One region of the Enterobacter adelaidei genome, then DNA from elsewhere that is predicted to be linked to it. Evidence: riboswitches for the same ligand, from Rfam matches in the RefSeq annotation. Region 1 holds a riboswitch; each other region holds the start of a gene.
What was found. Region 1 has a riboswitch for thiamine pyrophosphate ahead of thiB (thiamine ABC transporter substrate binding subunit). Riboswitches for the same ligand answer to the same signal wherever they lie in the genome.
Positions count from the first base shown of each region.

Region 2: another riboswitch for thiamine pyrophosphate. It lies ahead of thiM (hydroxyethylthiazole kinase); the one in region 1 lies ahead of thiB (thiamine ABC transporter substrate binding subunit).
Region 3: another riboswitch for thiamine pyrophosphate. It lies ahead of thiC (phosphomethylpyrimidine synthase ThiC); the one in region 1 lies ahead of thiB (thiamine ABC transporter substrate binding subunit).

Region 1 covers NZ_CP154353.1:699,653-702,928, reverse strand. Annotated here, with positions in the region: gene sgrR (HTH-type transcriptional regulator SgrR) at 1-1,613, shown strand, start outside; TPP riboswitch at 1,650-1,750, shown strand; gene thiB (thiamine ABC transporter substrate binding subunit) at 1,782-2,765, shown strand; gene thiP (thiamine/thiamine pyrophosphate ABC transporter permease ThiP) at 2,741-3,276, shown strand, end outside.
Region 2 covers NZ_CP154353.1:3,025,571-3,028,846, reverse strand. Annotated here, with positions in the region: gene AAHF05_RS14685 (YadA C-terminal domain-containing protein) at 1-879, opposite strand, end outside; TPP riboswitch at 1,672-1,768, shown strand; gene thiM (hydroxyethylthiazole kinase) at 1,804-2,574, shown strand; gene thiD (bifunctional hydroxymethylpyrimidine kinase/phosphomethylpyrimidine kinase) at 2,571-3,276, shown strand, end outside.
Region 3 covers NZ_CP154353.1:227,407-230,682, forward strand. Annotated here, with positions in the region: gene thiC (phosphomethylpyrimidine synthase ThiC) at 1-1,196, opposite strand, end outside; TPP riboswitch at 1,275-1,388, opposite strand; gene AAHF05_RS01150 (Rsd/AlgQ family anti-sigma factor) at 1,443-1,940, opposite strand; gene nudC (NAD(+) diphosphatase) at 2,036-2,809, shown strand; gene hemE (uroporphyrinogen decarboxylase) at 2,848-3,276, shown strand, end outside.

The sequences.
Region 1 (3,276 bases):
AGTGCTGTGAGGGGCAATCGAAGGAGACCACGCTGAACGAGCTGGCTGACCTGCTCAGCTGTTCTCGCCGTCATATGCGTACCCTGCTTAACACCATGCAACAGCAAGGCTGGTTGAGCTGGGAAGCAGAGGCGGGTCGCGGCAAACGCTCGCGTCTGACCTTTCTCTATACCGGGTTAGCGCTACAGCAGCAGCGTGCAGAAGATTTGCTGGAGCAGGATCGCATCGATCAGCTGGTGCAGTTGGTCGGCGACAAAGCGGCCGTACGCCAGATGCTGGTTTCACATCTCGGGCGCAGTTTTCGTCAGGGCCGACACATCCTGCGGGTGCTCTACTATCGGCCAATGAAAAATCTGTTACCCGGCACGGCGTTGCGTCGCTCTGAAACCCATATGGCCCGACAAATCTTCAGCGGCCTGACGCGCATAAATGAGGAAAATGGGGAACTGGAAGCAGATATTGCGCACCACTGGCAGCAACTTTCCCCGCTTCACTGGCGCTTTTTTTTACGCCCTGGCATCCACTTTCACCACGGCCGCGAGCTGGAGATGAGCGACGTCATTGACTCTCTTCAGCGCGCGCGCACACTTCCTCTGTATGCCCATGTATCGCGGATCCACTCCCCGACAGCATGGACCGTTGACATCGAACTGTCCGAGCCAGACCAGTGGTTGCCGTGGCTAATGGGCTATGTTCCGTCGATGATCCTGCCGCGCGAATGGGCATCTCTGCCTCATTTTGCCAGTCAGCCCGTAGGGACGGGCCCTTATGCAGTGACGCGCAATACCAGCAACCAGCTTAAAATTCGCGCCTTTGACGACTACTTTGGCTATCGCGCGCTGATCGATGAAGTCAACGTCTGGGTTCTGCCTGACATCAGCGAAGAGCTGAGCTGCGGCTTAACGCTGGAAGGGCCAACCGAGGGGGAAAAAGCGGTTGAAAGCCGTCTTGAAGAAGGCTGCTATTACCTGCTGTTTGACGCTCGCAGCCATCGTGGCGCCAGTCGCGAGGTGCGCAGGTGGGTTAGCCACGTTCTCTCTCCGGCTAACCTTATCTATCAGGCAGAAGAACAATACCAGACATACTGGTTCCCGGCATACGGCCTGCTCCCTCGCTGGCATCACGCCCGACCGGTTCACGGTGAAAAGCCTGCCGGGCTGGAGTCGATCACGTTGACCTATTACCGTGACCATGTGGAGCACCGCTTTATCGCCCGGATCATGAGCAAACTGCTGGCTGCTGAAGGCGTTCATCTCGACATTCAGGAGGTCGATTATGATGAATGGCACCGCGGAGATATCGTCAGTGATATCTGGCTGAACAGCGCCAACTTCACCCTACCGCTCGATTTCTCGCTGTTCTCTCACCTGTATGAAGTACCGCTGATCCAGCACTGCATCGAACGCGACTGGCAGCAGGATGCCGCCCGGTGGCGAGCAGGTGAGATGAACCTGGCCTCGTGGTGTCAGCAACTGCTCGCGCAGCAGGCGATTGTGCCGCTGATCCATCACTGGCTGATGATTCAGGGTCAGCGCAGTATGCGCGGCCTGCGGATGAACACCTTAGGCTGGTTTGATTTTAAATCCGCCTGGTTTGCCCCGCCGGAGCCATAACGCTTTCGCAATATTCACCAAATCATTACAATAGCGCCGTTCTCAACGGGGTGCTGCATCACTGATGTGCGCTGAGATAATACCCGTCGAACCTGATCCGGATAACGCCGGCGAAGGGATTTGAGGCTGTTGCTCAAAATCCTTTGCCACTCAACCCTGAGGTGCAAAGTGTTAAAAAAAGTTCTTCCCCTGCTGGCGCTGTTCGCGCTGCCTGCTATTGCGAAGCCCGTTCTGACGGTCTACACCTACGATTCCTTCTCTGCTGACTGGGGCCCAGGCCCGGTGGTGAAAAAAGCCTTTGAAGCTGACTGTAACTGTGAATTGAAATTCGTGGCGCTGGAAGATGGCGTCTCGCTGCTCAACCGCCTGCGTATGGAAGGGAAAAACAGTAAAGCCGATGTGGTGCTGGGGCTGGATAACAACCTGCTGGAGGCCGCCTCGCAGACCAAACTGTTTGCCAAAAGTGGCGTAGCTGCAGATGCCGTCAACGTTCCGGGCGGCTGGAAAAATGACACTTTCGTTCCGTTCGACTACGGCTACTTTGCCTTTGTTTACGACAAAAACAAGCTGAAAAACCCGCCGAAAAGCCTGAAAGAGCTGGTGGAAGGCGATCAGAAATGGCGCGTCATTTATGAAGACCCTCGCACCAGCACTCCAGGTCTGGGTCTGCTGCTGTGGATGCAGAAAGTCTATGGGGATAAAGCGCCGGAAGCATGGCAGAAACTGGCCGCCAAAACCGTCACCGTGACTAAAGGCTGGAGTGAAGCCTACGGCTTGTTCCTGAAAGGTGAAAGCGACCTGGTACTGAGTTACACCACCTCCCCGGCCTACCACATTATCGCTGAGAAAAAAGACAACTATGCCGCGGCCAATTTCGCTGAAGGTCATTACCTGCAGGTGGAAGTGGCTGCGCGTACCGCGGCCAGCAAACAGCCAGAACTTGCCGAGAAGTTCCTGAAATTTATGGTTTCACCGGCATTCCAGAATGCCATTCCGGCGGGTAACTGGATGTATCCCGTGACCAACGTAGCGCTGCCAGCAGGTTTCGAGCAACTGACCAAACCGCAAACGTCTCTGGAGTTTACGCCGCAACAGGTCGCTTCGCAGCGTGCAGCATGGGTAAGTGAATGGCAACGCGCCGTCAGCCGCTAATTCCCGGCTGGTTAATACCTGGGCTGCTCGCCGCCATGCTGATGGTGGCGGTCAGCCTGGGCGCTTTTCTTGCATTGTGGTTGAACGCGCCAGAGAGTGACCTGCTCTCCCTCTGGCACGACAGCTATCTCTGGCACGTTATCCGCTTTTCTTTCTGGCAGACGTTTCTCTCTGCCCTGCTGTCGGTGATCCCCGCCATTTTCCTTGCTCGTGCGCTTTATCGCAGGCGTTTCCCCGGCAGGCAGGCGCTGCTGCGCCTGTGCGCCATGACGCTGATCCTGCCCGTGCTGGTAGCCGTGTTTGGCATCCTGAGCGTTTATGGTCGTCAGGGCTGGCTGGCTTCACTGTTCGGCCTGCTCGGTCTGGAGTGGCATTTCTCGCCATACGGGCTTCAGGGCATCCTGCTGGCGCACGTCTTTTTCAACATGCCGATGGCGACACGGCTCTTTTTACAGGCGCTGGAAAATATCCCCGGCGAGCAGCGCCAGCTTGCGGCACAGCTGGGCATGCG
Region 2 (3,276 bases), 2.3 Mb from region 1:
TGAATCGTATTCACCCACACCAGCCCCGATAGCGAAAGTTTGAGAATCTGTAACCTGTGGAATGTTAGACATAGCAGCAACAGAAGCCACGCCAACAGCAGCGCGTTTACGGTTGTTATCTACGTCATTTTTCAGATTCTGGAAGTTGTTATTATTTTCATTTTCTAACGCTGTAATACGTTCTTCATGATTAGAAAGTTGTGAGCTATGGCGCCGAATAGTGGTTTCTTGGGCTTGTTGGCGTGACTGAACATTATCAACAGCAACAGTATTACCAGCTACTTGTTTGCTATTGCTATCTACTTTAGCTTGTGTAGCTGTATCTACTTGCACTTTGGTAACGGTTGTTGTTACTCCATCTTTACCATCAACGCCATCTTTCCCGTTAGCACCTACAGCACCAGTGGCGCCCGTGTCGCCTTTATCCCCTTTAGCGCCTGTAGCCCCGTCTTTACCGTTAACACCGTCTTTACCATCAACGCCGTTAGTTGGCTTAGGTGCATTCTCAAGTGTTGTAATTCTTTGACCTAAAGCGCTATCAGCACCAGAACGGGCGTTACTTTCATCTACAATAGAATCTGTAAGCTGTTTATTGACGCTATCAAGCTTGCTATTAACAGAGCTAATATCGTTAGCATTTTGCATAATCAAACCTTGTTGGTTATTGTTTGTTAAATGCTCTTGCTGTATTTGGTTTGTATTATCTACAGTGGTACGGGTAACAGCATCCAGATCGTAGCTTGCACCATCGTTACCACGAATTTCTAACCCGGAGTTAGGTGAAGTAACAGTATATTGTGCAGCCTTAGCAGGAATGACAGCAGCGAACATAGAACCCAACACAATTACAGCCAGAGTAGTCCTAACGGTAGTTTTCATTTAAAAGCTCTTATCACAAAAGTAAACTCGGTTATTTCGCTATCCTGGCGGGAAGATATAACACCCTGTTATATCGAGATAATTTCATACGACTTATAGCGATTTTTGTTTAATCACTTATTTCGTAACGTGTAGTAACTATCTTGTAATACATAAATTTGAATATTGATCTGGATCACTAAAAGCACTGAAAGCTAAAATGCTATTTCGAAAGTTATTTTAAATAAAACCAATAAATACATGTGGATACGATATTTATCATTTAATCCAACACATGCCAGACCCCCATAAATACATTAATTATATTTATGTTTTTTGGCCGTAAAATGTATAAATTAAGTTCATTCAGTAAGGTTAATTAATATATTTGTGAAAGCTCCTTCTTTTCGAATTAACAGGAGCTTTTGAATGAAGGGTGTTTTGTCGTGGAGAAAAATATTTTTAATCGAGAATAAAACAGGGTTTTGATTGCTATCAATCAGTGATTGAATTGTTGTAAAAAATGATGTTTTTATTTCTCTTAATTAGAAAATTAGATTGATAGGATTACAAAAAAGATTCTAAAGGCAGGTGCATCAACGAGTGACTGAGTGCAAAGCGATAGTAATGATAGAGGGAAAGGGGTAAAGGAACGGTTATGCGAGATACTAACAATAAGAATTTTATTGATTTCATGTGAGAGACAAATTGGGGTACAAGGTGAGGTACAGCGTGAAGAAAGGATAAACGTAAGTGCAAGCTTGCATCGCCAGGCTACATCCCCTAAGCTGGTAATTAATAAAGAAATGTAATCTACATGACTCGGGGTGCCCTTCTTTGTGAAGGCTGAGAAATACCCGTATTACCTGATCTGGATAATGCCAGCGTAGGGAAGTCAGATGCCTTCCCGGTCATCGCTTCTTCACGCAAGGCAGGAGCGAACCCATGCAGCCTGACCTGCTCGATTTACACGTTTTACATCAGTTCCGAACCCGTTCCCCGCTTACGCATTGTATGACTAACGACGTCGTTCAGACCTTTACTGCCAACGTTCTGCTGGCGCTTGGCGCCTCTCCGGCGATGGTGATTGAGGCCGAAGAAGCTGAGCAGTTTGCCGCGATCGCCGATGCATTGCTGATAAACGTTGGCACGCTGACCTTACCGCGAGCGCAGGCGATGCGTCGGGCGATTGAGAGTGCGGTAGCTGCAGGTAAACCCTGGACGCTGGACCCGGTTGCTGTAGGCGCTCTAACGTTTCGCACCCGTTTTTGTCATCAAATCCTCGCCCTGAAACCCGCCGCCATTCGCGGCAATGCTTCTGAAATCCTTGCCCTTGCAGGGATGAGCGCCGGTGGTCGCGGCGTCGATACGACTGACACCACAGCCAGCGCGTTACCTGCTGCACAGGCGCTGGCTCGCCAGACCAATGCCATTGTGGTGGTCACCGGCGAGGTGGATTACATCACTGATGGACAACGAACCCGAACGGTTACCGGCGGCGATCCGCTAATGACGCGCGTCGTGGGAACCGGGTGCGCACTCTCTGCCGTTGTGGCGGCGAGTTGCTCACTGCCGGGCGACAGGCTGGATAACGTCTCCGCCGCGTGCGGATTTATGAAGCGAGCCGGAACGGCAGCCATTGCGCAGTCTCGTGGCCCGGGCAGTTTTGCCAGCTCGTTCCTGGATGCGCTCTACACCTTGGAGGAACTGGCATGAAACGTATTAACGCTCTGACCATTGCCGGCACCGATCCCAGCGGCGGCGCGGGTATCCAGGCCGACCTGAAAACCTTCTCGGCTCTTGGCGCGTACGGATGCTCGGTCATTACCGCACTGGTGGCGCAAAACACGCTCGGCGTGCAGTCGGTTTACCGTATTGAACCGGATTTTGTTGCCGCGCAGCTGGATTCCGTATTCAGCGACGTGCGAATTGATACCACCAAGATCGGTATGCTGGCAGAGACAGATATTGTTGAAGCGGTGGCTGAGCGACTTAAACGTTATCAGGTACAAAACGTGGTGCTGGATACCGTGATGCTGGCAAAAAGCGGCGATCCATTGCTCTCCGCCTCCGCTGTTGAAACGCTACGTAAAAAGCTGCTGCCGCAAGTGGCTCTCATCACGCCCAATCTGCCGGAGGCCGCTGCACTGTTGGGGGCAACACACGCGCAAAATGAACGGGAAATGAAAGAGCAGGGGAATGCGCTGCTGGCGATGGGCTGCGGGGCCGTGCTGATGAAAGGTGGTCATCTTGACGATGCCGAAAGCCCGGACTGGCTCTTCACCCGAGACGGCGAGCGGCGGTTCACGGCGCCACGCGTACACACTAAAAACACCCACGGCACTGGCTGTACGCTCTCTGCCGCGCTGGCGGCGCTACGTCCACGGCATGATAACTGGGCCGATACGGTGAGCGAAG
Region 3 (3,276 bases), 470 kb from region 1:
CCAGGACGCAGACCGTCGCCCAGCGACAGAGAGACATCGTACGCGGCGCAGATTTCGCAAATCTCACGGAAGTGTTCGTAGAGGAAGTTTTCCTGATGATGGGACAGACACCACTTCGCCATGATCGAACCGCCGCGCGAGACGATGCCGGTCAGACGTTTCGCCGTCATCGGCACGTAGCGCAGCAGTACACCTGCGTGAATAGTGAAGTAGTCTACGCCCTGTTCAGCCTGTTCCAGTAACGTGTCGCGGAAGGCCTCCCAGGTAAGATCTTCGGCAATGCCGTTGACCTTCTCCAGCGCCTGATACACAGGTACCGTCCCGATAGGAACCGGGCTGTTACGCAGGATCCATTCACGGGTTTCGTGAATATAACGGCCAGTGGAGAGGTCCATCACCGTGTCCGCACCCCAGCGCGTCGACCAGACCAGTTTTTCCACCTCTTCTTCGATAGACGAAGTAACGGCCGAGTTACCGATGTTAGCGTTGACCTTCACCAGGAAATTACGGCCGATAATCATTGGCTCAGATTCCGGGTGATTGATGTTGGCAGGGATAATCGCGCGGCCAGCGGCGACTTCGTCACGCACAAATTCCGGCGTAATGTTTTCCGGCAGGCGAGCGCCAAAACCTTCCCCCGGATGCTGGTGGCGCAGAATTTCGCTACGGATGCGCTCACGGCCCATGTTTTCGCGGATGGCGATGAACTCCATTTCGGGGGTGACGATCCCCTGACGCGCGTAGTGCAACTGGGTCACGCATTTGCCCGCTTTAGCGCGTTTCGGTGTCAGCAGGCCGGTGAAGCGCAGCTCGTCCAGACCGTCGTCGGCCAGGCGCTCTTTGGTATAGGCAGAACTTTGCTCGTTTAGCTCCTCGCTGTCCAGGCGGGCGTCGATCCACGGTTGGCGCAGCTTAGCCAGGCCTTTCTGAACGTTGATGGCAATTTCAGGGTCACCGTAGGGACCGGAGGTGTCATACACCGGCACAGCCTCGTTGTCTTCATACTGTGGGTTATCTTTGCTGCCGCCGATAAGCGTTGGGCTAAGCTGAATTTCACGCATCGGCACGCGGATATCCGCCTGAGAGCCGGTGATGTAGATGCGTTTCGAGTTCGGGAAAGCGGTGCCTTCCAGGGTATCAATGAATTGCTGGGCGTGTGCGCGCTGTTCGCGGCGGGTCAGTTTAGTGGTAGACATAGCTCATTCCAAAAGTGAAGGACATGGCTTGTCAGACGACGGATGAAGCAAGAGAAGATCGCCCGCAGGCGATTCAACAGCAGTGTGACTCTTGTTCCCTTCGCAGGTATTAGCCTGATCAGGTTCCGCGGATCCCGAATTAACGGTCTCAGCCCGCGTTTTTGCAAACGCTGGGCACTCCGACAAGAAAAATCCCCCTCGTGAGAGGGGCGAATGTTTGTAAATTACTCGTTAACGATTAAGAACTCAAGCAGGGCGCGCGATGTTATCTTCGTTGCTGGCACTGAGATTGCTATCCAGCACGAGGGCGATCAGCTTATCTTCCAGTGTGAATCGCTCTTCCAGCGCTTCGCCAAGGTCGGAAAGCGCCTGCTGAAACTCAAGATAGTTATCGTGATCGATCGCATTCTCAAGCGTGGAATCGTAGTAGTCCATAATCTGCTGGGTATTGGCTTCCAGCAGCGGATAGAGTTTGCTGGCCGCTAAATACGGCGTAGTCCCTTCCATTTCGCGGATAATGCGTTCATAAATATTGAAATGGCCGTCGGACAGGTAGTCGACCAGGCTCTGACAAAAATCATCCAGCGCTTTTTCATTCAGACGCATAAACGATTCTTTGCCAGGCTTAATACCGACCAGATTGTAATAAGCCACGAGTAGATGCTTGCGCACATGTAGCCAGCGATCCACCAGTTTGTTACTTCCTCTAACGCGCTCAGTCAGGCTTTCTAGCTGGTTTAACATGTTCGACTCCGCAAAGTTTAGAATTGAATCTGCTTATCCAAAATGTAACCACAATGCTAACAACATGTCAGTGAAGCGAAGGTAGTGCAATAGATATGGATCGTATTATTGAAAAATCAGATCTTGGTTGGTGGATCGTCAGTCACGAACAAAAATTATGGCTCCCCGTCGGGGAAATTCCCTATGGTACGGCGGAAAAATTCGATCTTGTTGGTCAACCTGCACTGAGGATCGGTGAGTGGCAGGGCGATCCCGTGTGGATGGTCCAGCAGGCTCGACGTCAGGACATGGGATCGGTTCGTCAGGTGCTGGATCTGGATGTGGGGCTGTTCCAGCTGGCGGGCCGTGGTGTACAGCTGGCGGAGTTTTATCGTTCGCATAAATACTGCGGTTACTGCGGGCATACCATGCACCCGAGCAAAACCGAGTGGGCGATGCTCTGCAGCCACTGCCGTGAACGCTACTATCCGCAGATTGCGCCGTGCATTATCGTCGCTATCCGTCGCGAGGATTCTATCCTGCTGGCGCAGCATACCCGTCACCGCAACGGCATTCACACTGTGCTGGCCGGGTTTGTCGAAGTGGGCGAAACGCTGGAGCAGGCGGTGGCGCGCGAAGTGATGGAGGAGAGCGGGATTAAAGTGAAGAACCTGCGCTATGTTACCTCCCAGCCGTGGCCGTTCCCGCAGTCATTAATGACGGCATTTATGGCCGAATATGATAGCGGGGATATCGTCATCGACCAGAAAGAGTTACTGGAAGCGAACTGGTATCGGTATGACGATTTACCTCTGTTACCGCCGCCAGGTACGGTGGCGCGTCGGCTAATAGAAGATACTGTGGCAATGTGTCGGGCTGAGTATGAGTAGTGTTACACTGAGGCCATGACGCTTAAGGAACTGCAAAAATGACCGAACTGAAGAACGATCGTTATCTGCGTGCGCTGCTGCGCCAGCCCGTTGATGTCACCCCGGTGTGGATGATGCGCCAGGCGGGACGCTATCTGCCAGAGTACAAAGCCACGCGCGCGCAGGCAGGCGATTTTATGTCGCTGTGCAAAAACGCTGAGCTGGCCTGTGAAGTGACGCTCCAGCCGCTGCGCCGCTTCCCGCTGGATGCTGCGATCCTCTTCTCGGATATTCTGACCATCCCGGATGCGATGGGCCTTGGGCTCTATTTTGAAACCGGTGAAGGTCCACGTTTCACCTCCCCAATCAAAAGCAAAGCCGACGTCGACAAGCTGCCTGTTCCCGATCCTGAAGATGAACTGGGCTATGTGATGAATGCCGTGCGCACCATTCGCCATGAGCTGAAAGGTGAAGTGCCGCTGATCGGT